Regions from separate parts of the Paenibacillus beijingensis genome, predicted to be linked through region 3. Evidence: a T-box and tRNA genes for the amino acid it is inferred to sense, from the RefSeq annotation. Region 3 holds a T-box; the other regions hold tRNA genes.
What was found. The T-box of region 3 lies ahead of leuS (leucine--tRNA ligase). A T-box ahead of a tRNA ligase gene usually reads a tRNA of that ligase, here a tRNA-Leu.

Region 1: it has a tRNA-Leu gene. The T-box ahead of leuS (leucine--tRNA ligase) is inferred to sense a tRNA for this amino acid. The anticodon was not compared.
Region 2: it has a tRNA-Leu gene. The T-box ahead of leuS (leucine--tRNA ligase) is inferred to sense a tRNA for this amino acid. The anticodon was not compared.

What each region holds. Positions count from the first base shown of each region.
Region 1 is NZ_CP011058.1:5,736,011-5,742,654, reverse strand. Features, by position in the region: gene VN24_RS26035 (hypothetical protein) at 1-1,045, shown strand, start outside; gene VN24_RS26030 (PucR family transcriptional regulator) at 1,310-2,968, shown strand; tRNA gene VN24_RS26025 (tRNA-Leu) at 3,094-3,180, shown strand; gene VN24_RS26020 (ABC transporter substrate-binding protein) at 3,449-4,777, shown strand; gene VN24_RS26015 (carbohydrate ABC transporter permease) at 4,966-5,799, shown strand; gene VN24_RS26010 (carbohydrate ABC transporter permease) at 5,796-6,431, shown strand; gene VN24_RS26005 (helix-turn-helix transcriptional regulator) at 6,425-6,644, shown strand, end outside.
Region 2 is NZ_CP011058.1:27-6,670, forward strand. Features, by position in the region: partial or broken gene rpoD (RNA polymerase sigma factor RpoD) at 1-818, opposite strand, end outside; gene VN24_RS28625 (RNA polymerase sigma factor region1.1 domain-containing protein) at 824-1,090, opposite strand; tRNA gene VN24_RS00015 (tRNA-Leu) at 1,413-1,499, opposite strand; gene VN24_RS28515 (hypothetical protein) at 1,549-1,701, opposite strand; gene VN24_RS00020 (alpha/beta hydrolase family protein) at 1,763-2,485, opposite strand; partial or broken gene VN24_RS00025 (helix-turn-helix transcriptional regulator) at 2,572-2,784, opposite strand; gene VN24_RS27880 (ABC transporter permease family protein) at 2,917-3,240, opposite strand; gene VN24_RS28520 (hypothetical protein) at 3,439-3,756, opposite strand; gene VN24_RS28525 (carbohydrate ABC transporter permease) at 3,704-4,378, opposite strand; gene VN24_RS26085 (extracellular solute-binding protein) at 4,517-5,023, opposite strand; gene VN24_RS26090 (extracellular solute-binding protein) at 5,004-5,372, opposite strand; gene VN24_RS27545 (hypothetical protein) at 5,472-5,639, opposite strand; tRNA gene VN24_RS00045 (tRNA-Leu) at 6,048-6,134, opposite strand; gene VN24_RS27970 (PucR family transcriptional regulator) at 6,196-6,644, opposite strand, start outside.
Region 3 is NZ_CP011058.1:4,181,574-4,188,217, reverse strand. Features, by position in the region: gene VN24_RS18955 (homocysteine synthase) at 1-1,123, opposite strand, end outside; gene VN24_RS26510 (ComEA family DNA-binding protein) at 1,185-1,733, opposite strand; gene comER (late competence protein ComER) at 1,875-2,726, shown strand; gene leuS (leucine--tRNA ligase) at 2,791-5,223, opposite strand; T-box leader at 5,319-5,572, opposite strand; gene VN24_RS18935 (adenylyltransferase/cytidyltransferase family protein) at 5,619-6,206, opposite strand.

The DNA of each region.
Region 1 (6,644 bases), 1.6 Mb from region 3:
GGTAGAAAACCTCGATATTTTTTACCGCAAAGATCTTAATTGCTTCGGTCTAACGGTTAATGCAATTCTTACAAGGGCACTAGGATCTGTCGACTTCTTATGGAATCAGGCAGGAATGGTCTCCTATAATAACAAAGATACGGTTGTCTTTTCGCATTTATATCGAGAAATTTCCAATCATTTGAATAAGTGTGGAAAGATATTGACTTACAATTTCAAGTTTTCAGACCAACAGGAACTTGTTAAACATATGGAAGAAAAACTGAATTGTGGTCATACATTAATGGTCAACGCAGATGTATATGAATTACCGTTCAGCTTATGTTACCAAGACAAACATATAAATCATTATTTTGAGATAATTAAAATACATGGCGATAAAGTATATATATGTGATCACTACTACAAATATGCAGGGGAAGTAAGTCTCCATATTATCCTTCAAGCAATGGCTTCATTGGCCGCATTGCATGAGTCGAGCAATCAAGATCAATGGTTTAACTTTACGTATTTTGATGTATCACGATTTGAAGTGCCGCACAGAAAACAATTTATTCTAGAAACGATTTATAATAATACTTTAATAAATCGGGGAGAGAAACCATTCCCTGTTTGGGTGCCAATAGGAGAGGAGAAGAGGATTGGTGTCGAGGCTTTCTATGAATTCATTCACTATTTGAAAACAATTGTTATTGAGGAAGAACGAGAATTAAATCAGATCTATTGGAATATTAGAAGATTTTATGATTCTCGGACGCATTATTCGAATATACTGCGTTCTTACTCCGATATTTGCCCCGACTATGCGCAACTTGCTGAAAAATATAGAAGCATATCGCAAACATCGCAAATCGCGGCAAATAAAGTATTGAAAATAGCGGAAAATAAAGACCCTAAAATGAGGACTTTAAGAAAGAGTGATTATCCCGGGCTGGAAAACTTGCTGCATAAGGTAATACGATCTGAAGAGGAGGCGATACGATGGATTGAAAACCATATAGACCTTTCAAGTTACAATCATGATCATTATAATCACAAACCTTAGAGTCAGCTCTTAGGATAGTTTCAATTACAAATAAATTTATTATATACATTATTTTTTATTGGAGCGCTCTATTCCCTGAAGGCTCGTCATGATAAATAAAACTGCATCTAAAATGAGGGAGAGGCTCGTGAAAGATCCGATAATAGGAACCTAATCAGCAAGCTTTTCAGATCAGGCAGGCTTACGGAATTACAATACATTTCATCGAATAGTTTTGAATAGTGAAAAGGTAGCAAGTAGGCACTTGTAAAGAAGGTGAGCCGGATGGGTGTTAGTGTAAGAGAAGCAATGGGTATTGGTGGACTAACCCGATGTAAAGTCGTTGCGGGAGAAAAAGGACTCGAAAAAATTATTAATCATATTACGGTTATGGAAGTGCCGGATGTCATTCGATGGTTGAAAGGCAACGAACTGCTTCTTACTAGTTTATACCCTATTAAAGAAGATGAGGAAGCTATTTCTCGTCTGGTTGAACAGCTACACGAAGTGGGAAGCTCGGCATTGGCGGTTAAAACACACCGTTATGTCGATGAAATTCCGCAAGCTATCTTGGAAGCGGGGAATCGGTTTGATTTTCCCATCATCGAAATCGATAACGAAGTTTCCTATCTGGATATTATGTCTCCTCTCATTGAACTGATGCTTAGGAAGTCCAACCCCGGAGAAGAACAGAAGGAATCGTTCTTCCAATGGATAACGGAACTGGCGATGGGGGGCAAAGGGATACCTGCTTTGATTAGTGCTGTACAACAGATGACAGGTAATATCCTTACGGTAGGATCGGAGATTCCAACCCTTGAAGGATATTTTCAGGGGAGGAATGTTGCTCGTTTGACACGGGCGCAGAAGAATGAGTTGAAATCTGCCAAGCGCACGATCCGGATGCAGCGGACGCTGGATGGACAAATGACCCCGTGCATTGTGACTCCGCTGTTGCTGAACGACGAATTATGCGGCGAAGTAACATGCTGGCAAACGAAGCGGGAGTTTCTGGAGAGCGATTTCCATGTGCTCGATCGCACGGTGCCGCTAATGGCGATGGAATTTCTTAAGGTAATGACAAAGTCGGATGTCGAACAAAACTACAAGGACGACTTTTTATCGGAAGTGCTGCTTGGACAAGTTCAGGAGAACGCTGAAATGATTATGAAAGGAAACCATTTCGGCTGGGACCTAAGCAAAAATTATCAAGTGTTTACAATCGCTTGCGGGGAACGTCCTCACCTTTCCAAAAGCGGTGACAATGAATCATTGCGGTATCAGGAACGAAAACGGATTTTGATGCGCAGAGTGGCCGAAATTTTTCGTCTCAGCACTCACAACGTTATTATTACCGAGCAGAAAGAACTAATCGCCGTGCTTTACCCCAGGGAGGATGGGAGTGGAAAAGAAGGTTTGCTTTATCTGAACGATCCTCAGAAGGGAGCTATAATAAATGTAGCGAATTCCGTTCGGCGTCATTTGTCTAAAGAATTCGATGATTTGTCGATTACGATCGGAATCGGACGTTTCTATCCCGGGCTGAAAGGCATTCATCGAAGCTATTCCGAATCCTGTAAAGCTATTCGATTAGGCGGGCCGATTACGGAAGAGAGCGGCTTGATCCATTACGAAGATTTGGGCATCTACCGTATATTGAGTCAGATGGAGGATTGGAACGAGCTGGAAGGCTTATATTCGGAGACGATCGGCAAGCTGGTCGAATATGACTGGACCAACAATTCCAACCTTGTAGCGACATTAAAGGAATATTTCGCCAATAATTGCGCTCTGGCAGAAACGGCAGAGAAGCTGTTCGTACATGCCAATACAATGAAATACCGGCTTCAAAAAATCGAGCAGTTAACCGGATGCAGTGTCCATGATTCCGAAAAACGGTTAATGCTGCATGTCGGACTTAAAATACATCAAATTTTACAATAGGTTAATGCGGCTAAAGCACGGAAACGACTTCCTTGTTTTAAGCATGAAAAATATCACAGAATGAATTAACGATCCGCTTGACTTGTCCCATGCCGCATGTTAGGATTATTGAGTGTTCACGGCGTGCGGTCGTGGCGGAATTGGCAGACGCGCTAGATTCAGGTTCTAGTGGTGTAACAGCCGTGGAGGTTCAAGTCCTCTCGACCGCACCATACTTAACAAGCAACGCCCTCCAGAATAATCTGGGGGGTTTATTTTTGTCGTGTGCGCCTAGCCGCTGTCGGAGTAATTCAACCGAGTTCATCCCATTTTTTAGAAGTCCTGAGCCATGCTAGCCGGCACACACGTCGCAAGCTCACCGTTGAAAAGAGCTCGCGAATTGTAGAATTACGACATTTGAAAGCGTTAACAAATACGCTATAGTTATCCCAAGAAAATGAATACGTTTTCACAAATCATTCCTAGGAGGCTTCGAGTACGATGCGCAAAGCGATGTTCATGATCATGACGGTGTTTCTTACTTTCTCTCTCGTCCTGATGGGCTGCTCCCAACGCCAAGGCAATGGGTCAGGCAATTCGTCCGGCTCGGCAAACGGCAGCAAAACGGAAAACCAGGGTTCGGGTGCGGCCGCTTCAGGAGGCGGGGACAAAATCAGGCTGACGGTCTACAATACGACGTCCGACTCTGCGGTTCAGGATGCGCTGAAAGGCATTGCGGGCGACTTTATGAAGGAAAACCCGAATATTCAGGTGGAGTTCCAATTCCCCGGCTCGGAATATGAAAATATTTTGAAGGTCAAGATGGCGGCGAACGATCTTCCGGACGTATTCGATACGCACGGATGGGCGATTATCCGCTACGGCAACTACTTGGCGGATCTGAAAGATGAGCCGTGGGCGGGCAACCTTACCGATACGATCAAGCCGGTCGTCGTCGATAAAGACGGCAAAGTTTACACGCTTGTGCTGAGCGAAGCGAAGGACGGCATTACGTATAATGCGGATGTCTTAAGCAAATACAACATTAAACCGCCTCAAACGTTCGAGGAATTATTGGCCGCGGCGGAAACGCTGAAAACAAGCAGCGGCGGACAAATCACCCCGTTCTTTATGTCCGGCGTCGATAACGGCATGATCGGCCAGTTTTTGGATCAGTATGCCACATCTCTGTTCATCAGTCCGGCTCAGAACGATGCCCAAAGCTTGCTGGACGGCAATTTCGATTGGAACAAGTGGGCGGAACTTGCGCAAAAACTGCTTGATTTGAAATCAAAAGGATATATCAACGAAGATGTGCTGACGGCCAAGCGCAGCGATATGCCGACGCGGTTCGCGCAAGGCAAGGTGGCCTTTATTATAGGAGGAACCAGCTTTGCGGATGAAGTGCACAAGGTCGATCCTAACGTGAAAGTCGGCATTATGCCGCTTACTTCAATGGTTGCCGGCGACGGCACGAATTTCTCCGGCGGCGAGAGGTATACGGTGGGAGCATGGAAAGACGGCAAGCATCTGGAAGAATCGAAGAAACTGATCGCGTTCTTCGCCAAGCCTGAAAATATGTCGCGCTTCGCCAATGCGACGAAGCTTCCCGCCGGTCTTAAAGATATCTCGTCCGAGCATGAGTTCTCCGCGTACTATGACGAATTCGCCGGCGTCCGCGTATTCCCATACTTCGACCGTGTATATTTGCCGAACGGAATGTGGGATGTCATCTGCAAGACGGGTACCGCCTTGCTTGCCGGCAGCGTAAGCCCGCAGCAGTTTGCCGACAAGATGAAATCGGAATATGAGCGCCTGCGGGATCAATAATGTTTCAACCCGATAAAGGGGGGGCGCGCGCCCCTCTTTTGTCTAAAGACTCTTGTTTGATTCAACGAGGAGGAAAGAGTATGGAAGATATGAAGCGGCTTTCACTGCAGTCGGTATCGGCCGGGAGACCGGTGCCGTCCTATTTCCGGCGGCTGGCAAGGTCGGGGAGCGTGATCAATCTGCTCTATATGCCTGCGCTGCTGCTGTTCGCGATTTTTATTTTTTACCCGTTTCTTAAAGGTATTCAAATCTCGTTTACGAACTGGGACGGCTACAATCAGCACTACAAATGGATCGGGATTGACAATTACAAGCGGATGTTACAGGATCCCGACATTAAGACGGTTATTAAAAACACATTCATTTACGGGCTCGGAAGCACGATCTTCCAGAACGTGATCGGCCTGCTGTACGCCCTGTTTCTGAACATGAGCATCCGCATCCGCGGCGTCGTGAGAACGATTATTTATTTGCCGGTCATCATCAGCGCGCTCATTATGGGTTACATCTGGTACTTCTTTTTCCAATACGAAGGCGGGGCGATCAACGACATCTTGCTGCTGTTCCAGGACCGGCCCTCCAATTTGCTCGGCGATCCTAACGTGAACGTCTGGATTATTACGTTCGTCAACACGTACCAATACTTAGGTATCGCAATGGTGCTGTTTCTGGCCGGCTTGCAGTCCATCCCGCAGGACTATTATGAAGCGGCGACGATCGACGGGGCGGGGCCCCTCTCGCGTTTCTTCCATGTGACGTGGCCGCTGCTGGCACCTTCGTTCACCGTCAGCATGGTGCTCAACCTGATCGGCGGTCTCAAGCTGTTCGACGTCGTCGCCGCGATGACAAACAGCGGGCCGGGATACGCTTCGGCTTCGCTCTCAACTTTAATGTACCAGCTCTATTTCGGCCGCGAGGATGCGGGTTACGCGTCGACGATCGGCATACTGATGTTTATTATTATTTCCGTGGTCAGCATTGCGGCTCTTATTTTGCTCCGTAGAAGAGAGGTGTCGGCATGAAGAAGGTAACCGCGGACAAGCGAAAAAGAAAAAGCTGGCTCAATCTGACAGCCGTCGTCATTTGTCTCATTCACATTCTTCCTTTCTACATTTTGGTGACAACCTCGTTTAAAGCGGCTGACGATTTGAGCTCTAAATGGGTGTTTCCCGGTTATCTGTATCTGGATAACTTTATTAACGCCTGGCGGGAAGCGAATTTGGCAGTCGCTTTCCGCAACAATATCATCGTCACGATTTTTGCGATTGCCTTGATCGTCATGATCGGCTCGATCGCCGCTTACCCGCTTGCACGCCGGCAGACGGGCTGGAACCGGTTTATTTACGCGCTCTTCGTTTCCGCGCTGATCGTTCCGCCGCTCACCATTCTCGTGCCGCTCTACAAATTTATGGTGGATATCAGCGGCATGAACACCTATTGGGGCGTTATTCTGCTTCATGTCACGTTCCATCTGCCGATGACCATCTTTTTGTACACCGGATTTATCGGTACGATTCCGAAGGAGCTGGACGAAGCCGCGATGATCGACGGAACGGGGCGGTTCTTACCGCCGATCTTGTCGAGCAGGTGCTCCATTATGTCGACGCCCATTACGCCGATGATATCGGCATCGGGCAAATTGCGGCTATGCTGAGCGTTTCTCCCAATTATTTAAGCGCGCTGTTTCATAAAAAAACCGGTACGATGTTTGTCAAGCATTTGACCCGGATCCGCATGCTGAAGGCGAAGGAGCTGCTGATCGGCTCCAACATGCAGATCAAGCAGGTTGCCGAAGCGGTCGGATATTACAGCACGCGCCATTTTACGAAGCTGTTTACCGAGGCGTTCGGCAGCAGCCCGTCCTTTT
Region 2 (6,644 bases), 1.6 Mb from region 3:
AGCCGCTTGCTGCGGCTCGGATGTCTGAGTTTGCGCAGCGCCTTCGCTTCAATCTGACGGATACGTTCTCTCGTTACGCCGAACACTTTGCCGACTTCCTCCAGCGTACGCGTCCGCCCGTCTTCGAGTCCGAACCGCAGCCGGAGCACATGCTCCTCCCGCTCCGTCAGTGTATCCAGCACCCCGTCGAGCTGCTCCTTCAACAGTTCGAAGGCCGCGGCATCCGCAGGGGCTTGGGCATCTTGGTCTTCGATAAAGTCGCCCAAATTCGAGTCGTTCTCCTCTCCGATCGGAGTCTCAAGCGATACCGGCTCCTGGGCGATCTTCAATATTTCCCGTACTTTCTCCGGACTCACATCCATTTCGCTGGCGATTTCCTCGGTAGAAGGCTCGCGGCCGAGCTGCAGCACCAGCTGCCGGGAAATGCGCATCAGCTTGTTGATCGTTTCCACCATATGAACCGGAACCCGGATCGTTCGGGCCTGATCGGCAATGGCCCGCGTAATCGCCTGACGAATCCACCATGTGGCATACGTGCTGAATTTATAGCCTTTTGTATGGTCAAATTTGCCGACGGCTTTCAGAAGCCCCATGTTGCCTTCCTGAATGAGATCGAGGAAAAGCATGCCCCGCCCCGCGTATCTTCGGCTATACTGACGACAAGACGCAGGTTTGCTTCGGCCAGCCTGCTTTTTGCCTCTTCATCCCGTCCTTAATTCGGAGCGAAATTCCACTTCCTGCTCTGCGGACAGAAGCGGCACCCGTCCGATTTCCTTTAAATACATCCGGACCGGGTCGTTGATTTTGATACCGGGCATTAGCGTTAGCTCGCTCTCCAGCCCGTTCCCTTCTTCTTCTTCGGGATATCCGAACTGCCGGATTGGGAGCGGCCGGGTTCAATAATTTCGATTTCGAGCCCGGAAAGCCGTTCGAAAAAAGCGTCAAACTGCTCGGGCGTTAATTCAAAAGGATCCAGCTTCTCCACAATTTCATTATAAGAAAGCGAAAATTGCTCTTTGCCTTTCCGAATCAGCTGTTCCTGTACCTGTTGAAGCGTCATTTCCGTTTCCGACTGTAAATAATTAGCCATTCCAGCTCCTCCCGGTTTGCGGCACAGCAAATTTTATTGACATTTGAAACGAATTGTGATACATTTAAATGATTGAATTATTATGAGTAATCTGGATTTTAACAGATATCTCAAAATAAATCCAGTCTTTTTTACTTATTATTATAGTTTCCTCTTAATAGATTACGAGATTCCGGTCCGGAGCGATTCCGAACCGGTTTTTTTGTGAAGAAAATCACCTCATTTCATATAACGAAATGATAGGCTGTTTGCTTCGCTGATCACCGTTAATAAACTAAAAAGGCTTCAGCTTATCGCTGAAACCTTGTCGTTTGAATCGTTATGGTGCGGTCGAGAGGACTTGAACCTCCACGGCTGTTACACCACTAGAACCTGAATCTAGCGCGTCTGCCAATTCCGCCACGACCGCATGTTGAACTTGTCAACGAGAAATATCTTATCACAAATAAGAATTGAGGTCAATGTTTTTTTAGAGCGTACGGTTCAAAAAAATGTTTAACCGCCTGCCGATATCCTGCTTGATCGGTTCGAAACGCCATCCCGTGTCCGGCCTCCGGAACAATGAACAGCTCTTTATAGCCTGCATATTCTTCATACAAACGGTGCACCATCTCCGTCGGCACGTAAGTGTCCGCCGCTCCATGGATAAACAGAATGGCAGCACCGCCGCCTTCACCTTTTCAAAGCGGAAGCTTCCCCGAAGAAATAACCTGCTCGCAGCCGGCACAGAAGGCTTGTCGCATCGATAAACGGGAACGCCGGCAGCTTGAACATCCGCTTCAGCTGATAACTCAAATATGTTTGGCCGATGTGAAGGCGCAATCCGATACGATTCCTTTCACATTGACGGGCAGACGCTCGCCCGCGGTCATGAGCACGGCCGCCCCGCCCATCGATACGCCGTGAAGCACAATTTCCGTATCCGGTCCGTTCCGGGAAATGAGCCAGTCGATCCACTGTACGTAATCCCGCCGGTCCAGCCAGCCGAACCGATGTAGCGCCCTTCGCTTTGCCCATGGCTCCGGTTGTCCGGAATGAGAACGTCGTATCCGAACGTCTCGGCATAAAGCCGGCGAGCGAACCCATATCGCGCTTTGCGCTCCCCGTATACCCGTGCGCCAAAATAACGGCTCTTCGAGTCGGCGCTTTTGCCGGCAAATAATAGCCGCGCAGCTTCAGTCCGTCTTCTGTCGTGATACCGACTTCCTCGAGCGGCTGCTGCTCCAGCCAGCCGTTATCAAACGAATGCTTCCCCGGGCTGGGATAAATCGGATCACCCTCCAAAAACTGCTGCCGCTTCCGGACAACAGCCATGTTGAAAAAATGAAACGCCGCATAGGCAAGCGCGGCAGCAAGCAAGACGATAATGATCACGACGGTTAAAACAACAGTCAATCTCCCTCTCCTCCGTCCGAGATAATGTGCAGAAAGCCTCCTCATAAAAATAGCACGTCTCGGCGGCAGATGTCAGAGGGAAACAGTCACATCACTTGAGGCTTTCGGTAAAAGGACGGGCTGCTGCCGAACGCCTCGGTAAACAGCTTCGTAAAATGGCGCGTGCTGTAATATCCGACCGCTTCGGCAACCTGCTTGATCTGCATGTTGGAGCCGATCAGCAGCTCCTTCGCCTTCAGCATGCGGATCCGGGTCAAATGCTTGACAAACATCGTACCGGTTTTTTTATGAAACAGCGCGCTTAAATAATGGGAGAAACGCTCAGCATAGCCGCAATTTGCCCGATGCCGATATCATCGGCGTAATGGGCGTCGACATAATGGAGCACCTGCTCGACAAGATCGGCGGTAAGAACCGCCCCGTTCCGTCGATCATCGCGGCTTCGTCCAGCTCCTTCGGAATCGTACCGATAAATCCGGTGTACAAAAAGATGTCATCGGCAGATGGAACGTGACATGAAGCAGAATAACGCCCCAATAGGTGTTCATGCCGCTGATATCCACCATAAATTTGTAGAGCGGCACGAGAATGGTGAGCGGCGGAACGATCAGCGCGGAAACGAAGAGCGCGTAAATAAACCGGTTCCAGCCCGTCTGCCGGCGTGCAAGCGGGTAAGCGGCGATCGAGCCGATCATGACGATCAAGGCAATCGCAAAAATCGTGACGATGATATTGTTGCGGAAAGCGACTGCCAAATTCCGCTTCCCGCCAGGCGTTAATAAAGTTATCCAGATACAGATAACCGGGAAACACCCATTTAGAGCTCAAATCGTCAGCCGCTTTAAACGAGGTTGTCACCAAAATGTAGAAAGGAAGAATGTGAATGAGACAAATGACGACGGCTGTCAGATTGAGCCAGCTTTTTCTTTTTCGCTTGTCCGCGGTTACCTTCTTCATGCCGACACCTCTCTTCTACGGAGCAAAATAAGAGCCGCAATGCTGACCACGGAAATAATAATAAACATCAGTATGCCGATCGTCGACGCGTAACCCGCATCCTCGCGGCCGAAATAGAGCTGGTACATTAAAGTTGAGAGCGAAGCCGAAGCGTATCCCGGCCCGCTGTTTGTCATCGCGGCGACGACGTCGAACAGCTTGAGACCGCCGATCAGGTGAGCACCATGCTGACGGTGAACGAAGGTGCCAGCAGCGGCCACGTCACATGGAAGAAACGCGAGAGGGGCCCGCCCCGTCGATCGTCGCCGCTTCATAATAGTCCTGCGGGATGGACTGCAAGCCGGCCAGAAACAGCACCATTGCGATACCTAAGTATTGGTACGTGTTGACGAACGTAATAATCCAGACGTTCACGTTAGGATCGCCGAGCAAATTGGAGGGCCGGTCCTGGAACAGCAGCAAGATGTCGTTGATCGCCCGCCTTCGTATTGGAAAAAGAAAGTACCAGATGTAACCCATAATGAGCGCGCTGATGATGACCGGCAAATAAATAATCGTTCTCACGACGCCGCGGATGCGGATGCTCATGTTCAGAAACAGGGCGTACAGCAGGCCGATCACGTTCTGGAAGATCGTGCTTCCGAGCCCGTAAATGAATGTGTTTTTAATAACCGTCTTAATGTCGGGATCCTGTAACATCCGCTTGTAATTGTCAATCCCGATCCATTTGTAGTGCTGATTGTAGCCGTCCCAGTTCGTAAACGAGATTTGAATACCTTTAAGAAACGGGTAAAAAATAAAAATCGCGAACAGCAGCAGCGCAGGCATATAGAGCAGATTGATCACGCTCCCCGACCTTGCCAGCCGCCGGAAATAGGACGGCACCGGTCTCCCGGCCGATACCGACTGCAGTGAAAGCCGCTTCATATCTTCCATACTCTTTCCTCCTCGTTGAATCAAACAAGAGTCTTTAGACAAAAGAGGGGCGCGCGCCCCCCTTTATCGGGTTGAAACATTATTGATCCCGCAGGCGCTCATATTCCGATTTCATCTTGTCGGCAAACTGCTGCGGGCTTACGCTGCCGGCAAGCAAGGCGGTACCCGTCTTGCAGATGACATCCCACATTCCGTTCGGCAAATATACACGGTCGAAGTATGGGAATACGCGGACGCCGGCGAATTCGTCATAGTACGCGGAGAACTCATGCTCGGACGAGATATCTTAAGACCGGCGGGAAGCTTCGTCGCATTGGCGAAGCGCGACATATTTTCAGGCTTGGCGAAGAACGCGATCAGTTTCTTCGATTCTTCCAGATGCTTGCCGTCTTTCCATGCTCCCACCGTATACCTCTCGCCGCCGGAGAAATTCGTGCCGTCGCCGGCAACCATTGAAGTAAGCGGCATAATGCCGACTTTCACGTTAGGATCGACCTTGTGCACTTCATCCGCAAAGCTGGTTCCTCCTATAATAAAGGCCACCTTGCCTTGCGCGAACCGCGTCGGCATATCGCTGCGCTTGGCCGTCAGCACATCTTCGTTGATATATCCTTTTGATTTCAAATCAAGCAGTTTTTTGCGCAAGTTCCGCCCACTTGTTCCAATCGAAATTGCCGTCCAGCAAGCTTTGGGCATCGTTCTGAGCCGGACTGATGAACAGAGATGTGGCATACTGATCCAAAAACTGGCCGATCATGCCGTTATCGACGCCGGACATAAAGAACGGGGTGATTTGTCCGCCGCTGCTTGTTTTCAGCGTTTCCGCCGCGGCCAATAATTCCTCGAACGTTTGAGGCGGTTTAATGTTGTATTTGCTTAAGACATCCGCATTATACGTAATGCCGTCCTTCGCTTCGCTCAGCACAAGCGTGTAAACTTTGCCGTCTTTATCGACGACGACCGGCTTGATCGTATCGGTAAGGTTGCCCGCCACGGCTCATCTTTCAGATCCGCCAAGTAGTTGCCGTAGCGGATAATCGCCCATCCGTGCGTATCGAATACGTCCGGAAGATCGTTCGCCGCCATCTTGACCTCAAATATTTTCATATTCCGAGCCGGGGAATTGGAACTCCACCTGAATATTCGGGTTTTCCTTCATAAAGTCGCCCGCAATGCCTTTCAGCGCATCCTGAACCGCAGAGTCGGACGTCGTATTGTAGACCGTCAGCCTGATTTTGTCCCGCTCCTGAAGCGGCCGCACCCGAACCCTGGTTTTCCGTTTTGCTGCCGTTTGCCGAGCCGGACGAATTGCCTGACCCATTGCCTTGGCGTTGGGAGCAGCCCATCAGGACGAGAGAGAAAGTAAGAAACACCGTCATGATCATGAACATCGCTTTGCGCATCGTACTCGAAGCCTCCTAGGAATGATTTGTGAAAACGTATTCATTTTCTTGGGATAACTATAGCGTATTTGTTAACGCTTTCAAATGTCGTAATTCTACAATTCGCGAGCTCTTTTCAACGGTGAGCTTGCGACGTGTGTGCCGGCTAGCATGGCTCAGGACTTCTAAAAATGGGATGAACTCGGTTGAATTACTCCGACAGCGGCTAGGCGCACACGACAAAAATAAACCCCCAGATTATTCTGGAGGGCGTTGCTTGTTAAGTATGGTGCGGTCGAGAGGACTTGAACCTCCACGGCTGTTACACCACTAGAACCTGAATCTAGCGCGTCTGCCAATTCCGCCACGACCGCACGCCGTGAACACTCAATAATCCTAACATGCGGCATGGGACAAGTCAAGCGGATCGTTAATTCATTCTGTGATATTTTTCATGCTTAAAACAAGGAAGTCGTTTCCGTGCTTTAGCCGCATTAACCTATTGTAAAATTTGATGTATTTAAGTCCGACATGCAGCATTAACCGTTTTTCGGAATCATGGACACTGCATCCGGTTAACTGCTCGATTTTTTGAAGCCGGTATTTCATTGTATTGGCATGTACGAACAGCTTCTCTGCCGTTTCTGCCAGAGCGCAATTATTGGCGAAATATTCCTTTAATGTCGCTACAAGGTTGGAATTGTTGGTCCAGTCATATTCGACCAGCTTGCCGATCGTCTCCGAATATAAGCCTTCCAGCTCGTTCCAATCCTCCATCTGACTCAATATACGGTAGATGCCCAAATCTTCGTAATGGATCAAGCCGCTCTCTTCCGTAATCGGCCCGCCTAATCGAATAGCTTTACAGGATTCGGAATAGCTTC
Region 3 (6,644 bases):
AATCGCCGACGTTTGCCAAATGGGAAAAAAGCTCTACCGCATTGATCAGTTTTTTGCCCGCTTCCACCCCGCCATGAATGCCAAACGTTAAAATGGCCCCCTGTCCTCTGGGTAAATACTTTTGTGCCAGCTTATAGGACGGATGCGATTCCAAACCGGCATAACTGACCCACTCTACCGCTTCATGCCCTTCCAAATATTTGGCAACGGCAAGGGCGTTGGCACTGTGCCGCTCCAGGCGAAGATGAAGCGTTTCCAGTCCTTGCAGCAGCAGGAACGAGTTGAATGGCGACAGCGCCGCCCCGAGATCCCGCAGCAGTTGAACCCTTGCTTTTATAATGTAGGCGATCGGACCGACCGCTTCCGTATATACGACGCCGTGGTAGCTCGGATCCGGCTCGGTCAATGACGGGAATTTGCCGCTTGCTTTCCAGTCGAAGCGTCCTCCGTCAACGATAACCCCGCCGATGGATGTTCCGTGGCCGCCGATAAACTTCGTTGCGGAATGAACGACAATATCCGCGCCGTGCTCGATCGGGCGGAGCAGATACGGGCTCGGGAACGTATTGTCAACAATGAGCGGGATTCCGTTCTCATGGGCGATGCCCGCCACCGCTTCAATGTCGAGCACATCGCCCCGGGGATTGCCGATCGTTTCCGCGAACACCGCTTTTGTCCGGCTCGTAATCGCCGCCCGGAAATTTTCCGGATCGGAGGAATCGACGAACTTGACCGTTATGCCCAGCTTGGGCAGCGTCGTTGCAAATAAATTGTACGTGCCGCCGTACAGGCTCGTCGAAGACACGATCTCATCCCCGGCACCGGCAATATTCAGAATGGAGTACGAAATGGCAGCCTGTCCGGAAGCGACGGCGAGTGCTGCGGGAGCGCCTTCAAGCGCCGCGATCCGTTTTTCGAACACATCGCTGGTCGGATTCATAATGCGGGTATATATGTTGCCGAATTGTTTGAGTGCGAACAGGTCAGCGGCATGGTCGGTATCGCGGAATCCGTATGATGTGGTCTGGTAAATCGGAACGGCCCGCGATAACGTTGCCGGGTCTAGTTCTTGTCCTCCATGCACAGCCAGCGTTTCGGGGGATAACGTGCGATATTCGCCCATTTCAATTCCTCCTAATTAGATATGATAACTATACTATAAAGCTGAAACCATTTTCGCACATTTATGGTTCCGCCACAATAGCGCTTCTCATTTTTTCCAGCATTTTTGGGCCGACGCCTTTTACCCGCTGCATATCATCGACGGATTGGAAAAGTCCGTTGCGTTCCCGGTCCGCTACGATCGCTTTCGCTTTAGCAGGACCGATGCCCGGCAGCTCGTCCAGCTGCTCCGCCGTCGCATAATTAATGTTCAGCCTGCCGTCGCCGCTCCACACCGGACCCCCGGCCGGCCTGTCCCCCGAGCCGCCACCGGCGGCCGCAGATGCGGCTTTTCCTCCACCCGCAGCATCGGTCGCATTTCCCGGATCATCTTTTCGCTCGTCAGGCAGCCGCTCACTTATCTTTTTGCTGCCCTGCTCATTGCCTGCACCCGCCATCTCTTGCTGCACCGGTATTAGCGCCTCCTCAAGCGCTGCATCAAGCCGCTTCCACCCTTGGGGTTCATCCGCTTCCGGTCGCAGCAGCCCGATAATGAGCAGCACAGCTCCGGCAGCGGCAGTGAGCGCAACCGCCCACGATCTTTTTTCTCTCCACCATTGAGCGTTGTTCACTTAAATTCAACCCCTTGTCGGTATTGATGAAAGCTGCAAACAATTTTGAAAAATGACCGGGCATGTTAGCCGAGCCGCTCTGCATACCCTAGTAAGAGCATTCGCGGAATGAAACGCACGTTTACGCAGGGAGGGATCTTGATGAAGGTCGGTTTTATCGGAACGGGCAGCATGGGAGGACTATTAATCGAAGCGTTTATCGAATCGGGGGTGCTGAAGCCGGAACAGATTGCCGCTGCTAACCGGACATTCTCAAAAGTGGAACGTCTGGCAACCTATTATCCCGGCTTGCGGGCCGTCTCATCCAACAAGGAAGCGCTGCTGCACAGCGACTGCCTGTTTCTGTGCATCAAACCGTCCGATTTCAAATGCGTCGTCGACGAGCTTCGCCCTTATGCCCGCCCCGAACAGTTGATTGTGTCGATCACAAGTCCCGTCCTGATTTCGCATCTGGAGGACTGGCTGCCTTGTAAAATCGCCAAAGTGATTCCTAGCATCACCAACCGGATTATGAGCGGCGCTTCGCTTTGCATGTATGGAAGCCGAATTCAACCGGCAGACCGCAACGCGTTGGAACAGCTTCTAAGCGGCATCAGCGAACCGATCTTCATAGAAGAACGCTTTACCCGGGTCGTGTCCGATCTTTCCAGCTGCGGACCTGCCTTCATCGCCTTTCTGCTTCAGCGGCTGATCGATGCGGCCGTCGCAGAGACGGGCATCGAATACGACGATGCGGTGTCCATAGCCAGCTCGATGCTGCTCGGAACGGGCAGACTTCTTACCGAAGGCGGTCTTACGCCGAAGCTCGTACAGCAGCGCGTCGCCGTTCCGGGCGGCATTACGGAGCAAGCTCTGAAGCTGCTGCACAGCGAAACGGATGAGATATTCAATAAGCTGATCCGTACGACGCATGCAAAGTTCAAGGAGGATCTGGAAAAGGTGCAAGCCTCCTTCTACGGCGAAGAGGTGAACGGTCCGACCGGCGCGCCTTAATGCGCGCGGAGCAGGACCATTCACCTCTTCACGGATGCTTTCCATGGCTTGGAGAACGATTGATTCAGTTGGCTACAATATTGACAAGCTTGCCTTTGACGGCGATTACTTTACGGATCGTTTTGCCTGCGGTCAATTCCTTGACCCTATCCAGCTCCTTGGCGATCCGTTCCATGTCCGCCGTATCGGTATCGGCTGCAATGGATACGCGCTCCGCGATTTTACCGTTCACCTGAACGACAATTTCCACTTCGCTGTCCACTGTCCAAGCTTCCTCGTAAGACGGCCACGGCTCATACGTAATCGACTCTTTGTTTCCGAGTCTCTCCCACAGCTCTTCTGCAATGTGCGGCGCAAGCGGCGACAGCAGCTGCAGGAAGTCCGCCATCGCTTTGCGCGGCAGCGTTTCGGCTTTGTAAGCTTCATTGACAAAAATCATCAACTGGCTGATCGCCGTATTAAAGCGCAGGTTCTCGAAATCGTCGGTCACCTTTTTGATCGACCGGTGCCATACGCGCATCATCGCGTCGCTGCCGGCACCTTCCGAAATTTTCGGATTCAGCCCTCCGTCGTCGCCGACGAACAGCCTCCACACCCGGCTCAGGAAACGGAATGTGCCTTCGACGCCGTTAGCGCTCCAAGGCTTCGTCGCTTCCAGCGGCCCCATAAACATTTCGTACATCCGCAGCGTATCGGCCCCGAATTCGCCCACGATATCGTCGGGATTGATGACGTTGCCGCGCGATTTGCTCATTTTCTCGTTGTTGGTGCCCAAAATCATGCCTTGGTTGACCAGCTTGTGGAAAGGCTCTTTTGTCGATACGATGCCGAGGTCGTACAGCACTTTATGCCAAAACCGCGCATACAGCAGATGAAGCACCGCGTGCTCCGCGCCGCCGATGTACAGGTCGACCGGAAGCCACTGCTTCTGCTTCTCCGGAGAGATCAGCTCCTTGTCATTATGCGGATCGATGAAACGCAGGTAATACCAGCAGCTGCCGGCCCATTGCGGCATCGTGTTCGTCTCGCGGCGCGCCTTCATGCCCGTCTCGGGATCGACCGTCTCGACCCACTCTTTCACATTGGCCAGCGGCGATTCCCCCGTTCCCGACGGCTTGATCGCATCGACGTCCGGCAGCAGCAGCGGCAGCTGGTCTTCCGGCACCGGCTTCATCGTGCCGTCCTCCAAGTGCAGAATCGGGATCGGCTCGCCCCAGTAGCGCTGACGGCTGAACAGCCAGTCGCGCAGACGGTACGTCACTTTGCCTTGTCCTTTGCCGCTCTCTTCCAGCTTCTTAATCATCGCCGCAATCGCTTCGGCATTGCCAAGCCCGTTCAGGAATTCGGAATTGACGTGCGGACCGTCGCCGGCATAAGCTTCCTTCGCAACGTCGCCGCCTTCAACGACCTCGACGATCGGCAGATCGAACTGCTTCGCAAACTCCCAGTCGCGCTGATCGTGTCCCGGAACGGCCATAATGGCGCCGGTGCCGTAGCCTGCCAGTACATAGTCGGCAATCCATACCGGCACTTTCGCGCCGCTGACCGGATTGATCGCATAAGCACCCGTGAATACGCCCGTTTTGTCCTTGGCCAAATCGGTCCGCTCGAGGTCGCTCTTGCGGGCTGCAGCTTCGCGGTAATCGCCGACCGCTGCGCGCTGTCCGTCGGTCGTAATGACGTCCACCAGCTCATGCTCGGGAGCAAGCACGCAGTATGTCGCGCCGAACAGCGTATCGGGACGGGTCGTGAACACGGTCAGCGCCGCGTCGTGTCCTTCCAGCGCGAACGTAACCTCCGCTCCCGTCGACTTGCCGATCCAGTTGCGCTGCATATCTTTGATGCTTTCCGACCAGTCCAGCTCTTCCAAATCCTCCAGCAGCCGCTCGGCATATTCGGTAATTTTCAGCACCCATTGGCGCATCGGCTTGCGGATGACGGGATGACCGCCGCGCTCGCTCTTGCCGTCGATGACCTCTTCGTTCGCCAGCACCGTTCCGAGCGCCGGACACCAGTTCACGGGCACTTCGGCGACGTAAGCGAGACCTTTGTTGTACAGCTGGATAAAAATCCACTGCGTCCATTTGTAGTAATCCGGATCGGTCGTGCTGATTTCGCGGTCCCAATCGTAGGAGAAGCCGAGCGATTTGATTTGACGGCGGAAGTTGTTGATGTTCTTTACCGTAATATCGCGCGGATGCTCGCCCGTGTCGAGCGCATGCTGCTCCGCCGGCAGTCCGAACGCGTCCCATCCCATCGGATGAAGCACGTTGAAGCCGCGCATTCTTTTGTAGCGGGAGACGATATCCGTCGCCGTATACCCTTCCGGGTGCCCGACGTGCAGCCCTGCGCCGGAAGGATAAGGGAACATATCGAGCGCATAAAATTTAGGCTTGCCGCTGTCCTCGGTCGTTTTGAACGTTTCGTTGCGGTCCCAGTACTGCTGCCATTTCGGCTCGATGACAAGCGGGTTGTAGTTTTGCTGTTCTTGACTCATGACGGTTCCTCCTCAAGGTTTTGCCGAAGGCAAAACCACTTCGTAAGCATAATCTAAAAAAACCACAAAAAAAGCCTCTGCCCCCAGCGACATTCGCTAGGGACGAGAGACTGCAGTTCCCGTGGTACCACCCTAGTTAGCGGCCGGCATGCTTTGCCATCCGCTCACTTTAAGCCCATAACGCGGGCCAGACGGTGCGTTTGTCCGCTTCGCGAGGGGCGAATACAGCGGATTAGCGCGCACGGCTCCGAGGCGAGATTCGTCATGTCGTTCGCGGGTCCGGCTTCCACCAGCCGCCGGCTCTCTTGTCCTCGCTTACGCAACTACTGCTCCTCTTCAACACCGAAATATAAAAAAATGGTTATTTCCGATTATAAAGAAGCATGTTGAAGGTGTCAAGGTTGAACGTCTTTCAACAATTCCTTGAGCAGCTCGCGCATACGCGGAAATTCGCCATGCAGCTCCCGGTTTACATAGCGCTCCCAATACGCCCGGTCTCCGGCGACAATCGCTTCCCTCAGCCGCGTCGCGCTGATCGGCAGCGCCGTGCGCGGAATAATAAGCCTTCCCAGACCCGCTGCGTCCTCTTCCGCAAACCACTGCTCCCGCTCCTCGTCGCGGCCGTAAATCATCAGATCGGGCTCGGGAAGATCGTTTTTCCGCGCAAAATCACGGACCGACTGCAGTAAATAGCGGCCCCAATGATGGCTGTGATCCCCTTCGTGCGTATAGTCGGCCAGCGGCGCGATATGAACCGATTCGCCGTACAAGCGCCGCAGCAGCTCGATCCGGTAGTCGGCGGTGAACGGGTTGCGTTCCGTTCCGTGAAGCTGCGCGGAGCCTACCAGAACCAGCACATGGTCGCACACACCCAAGGCGGCGTCGATCATCCATTCGTGCCCCGCGTGAACGTGCTGAAAGCGGCCCAGCACAAACCCGAACCGGAACGGCTTAACAACCGGTCTCATACCATTATCCGTCACGTTCGTTCCTCCTTTACAAATGTTGCGGCAGCAAATCTCTGTATAAGTTGAACCAAAGAAAGGGACTAGATTAGCGTAGAGAGCAGATCGTTCTGGAGAACCAAAGCTTATGCTTCCGAAGCGGATTTTCTACGGAAAGCTTTGAGTGTTTGCCTTTGCAGTCAAATTCTTGCCCTATAGGAATATTAGAGTAAAAGAATTTGGCTGCAACAGCGATCGGAAGAATGATCTGCTCGCGCAGCAAACTTTTCAAGTCCAAGGTTTTGTTCAAACTAATAGAGCTTAGCTGTCGAACATTGCGTGTCATCCCGTACCTGTCCGGGGACGAATTAATATATCATTCCATTATAAACAATCTTTTCTGATTGTGACGGATTTTTTCAATTGAACCTCCCACCGCCTACGCATTCGCTAAGAGGCGGGGGATTCCTGGGTAAT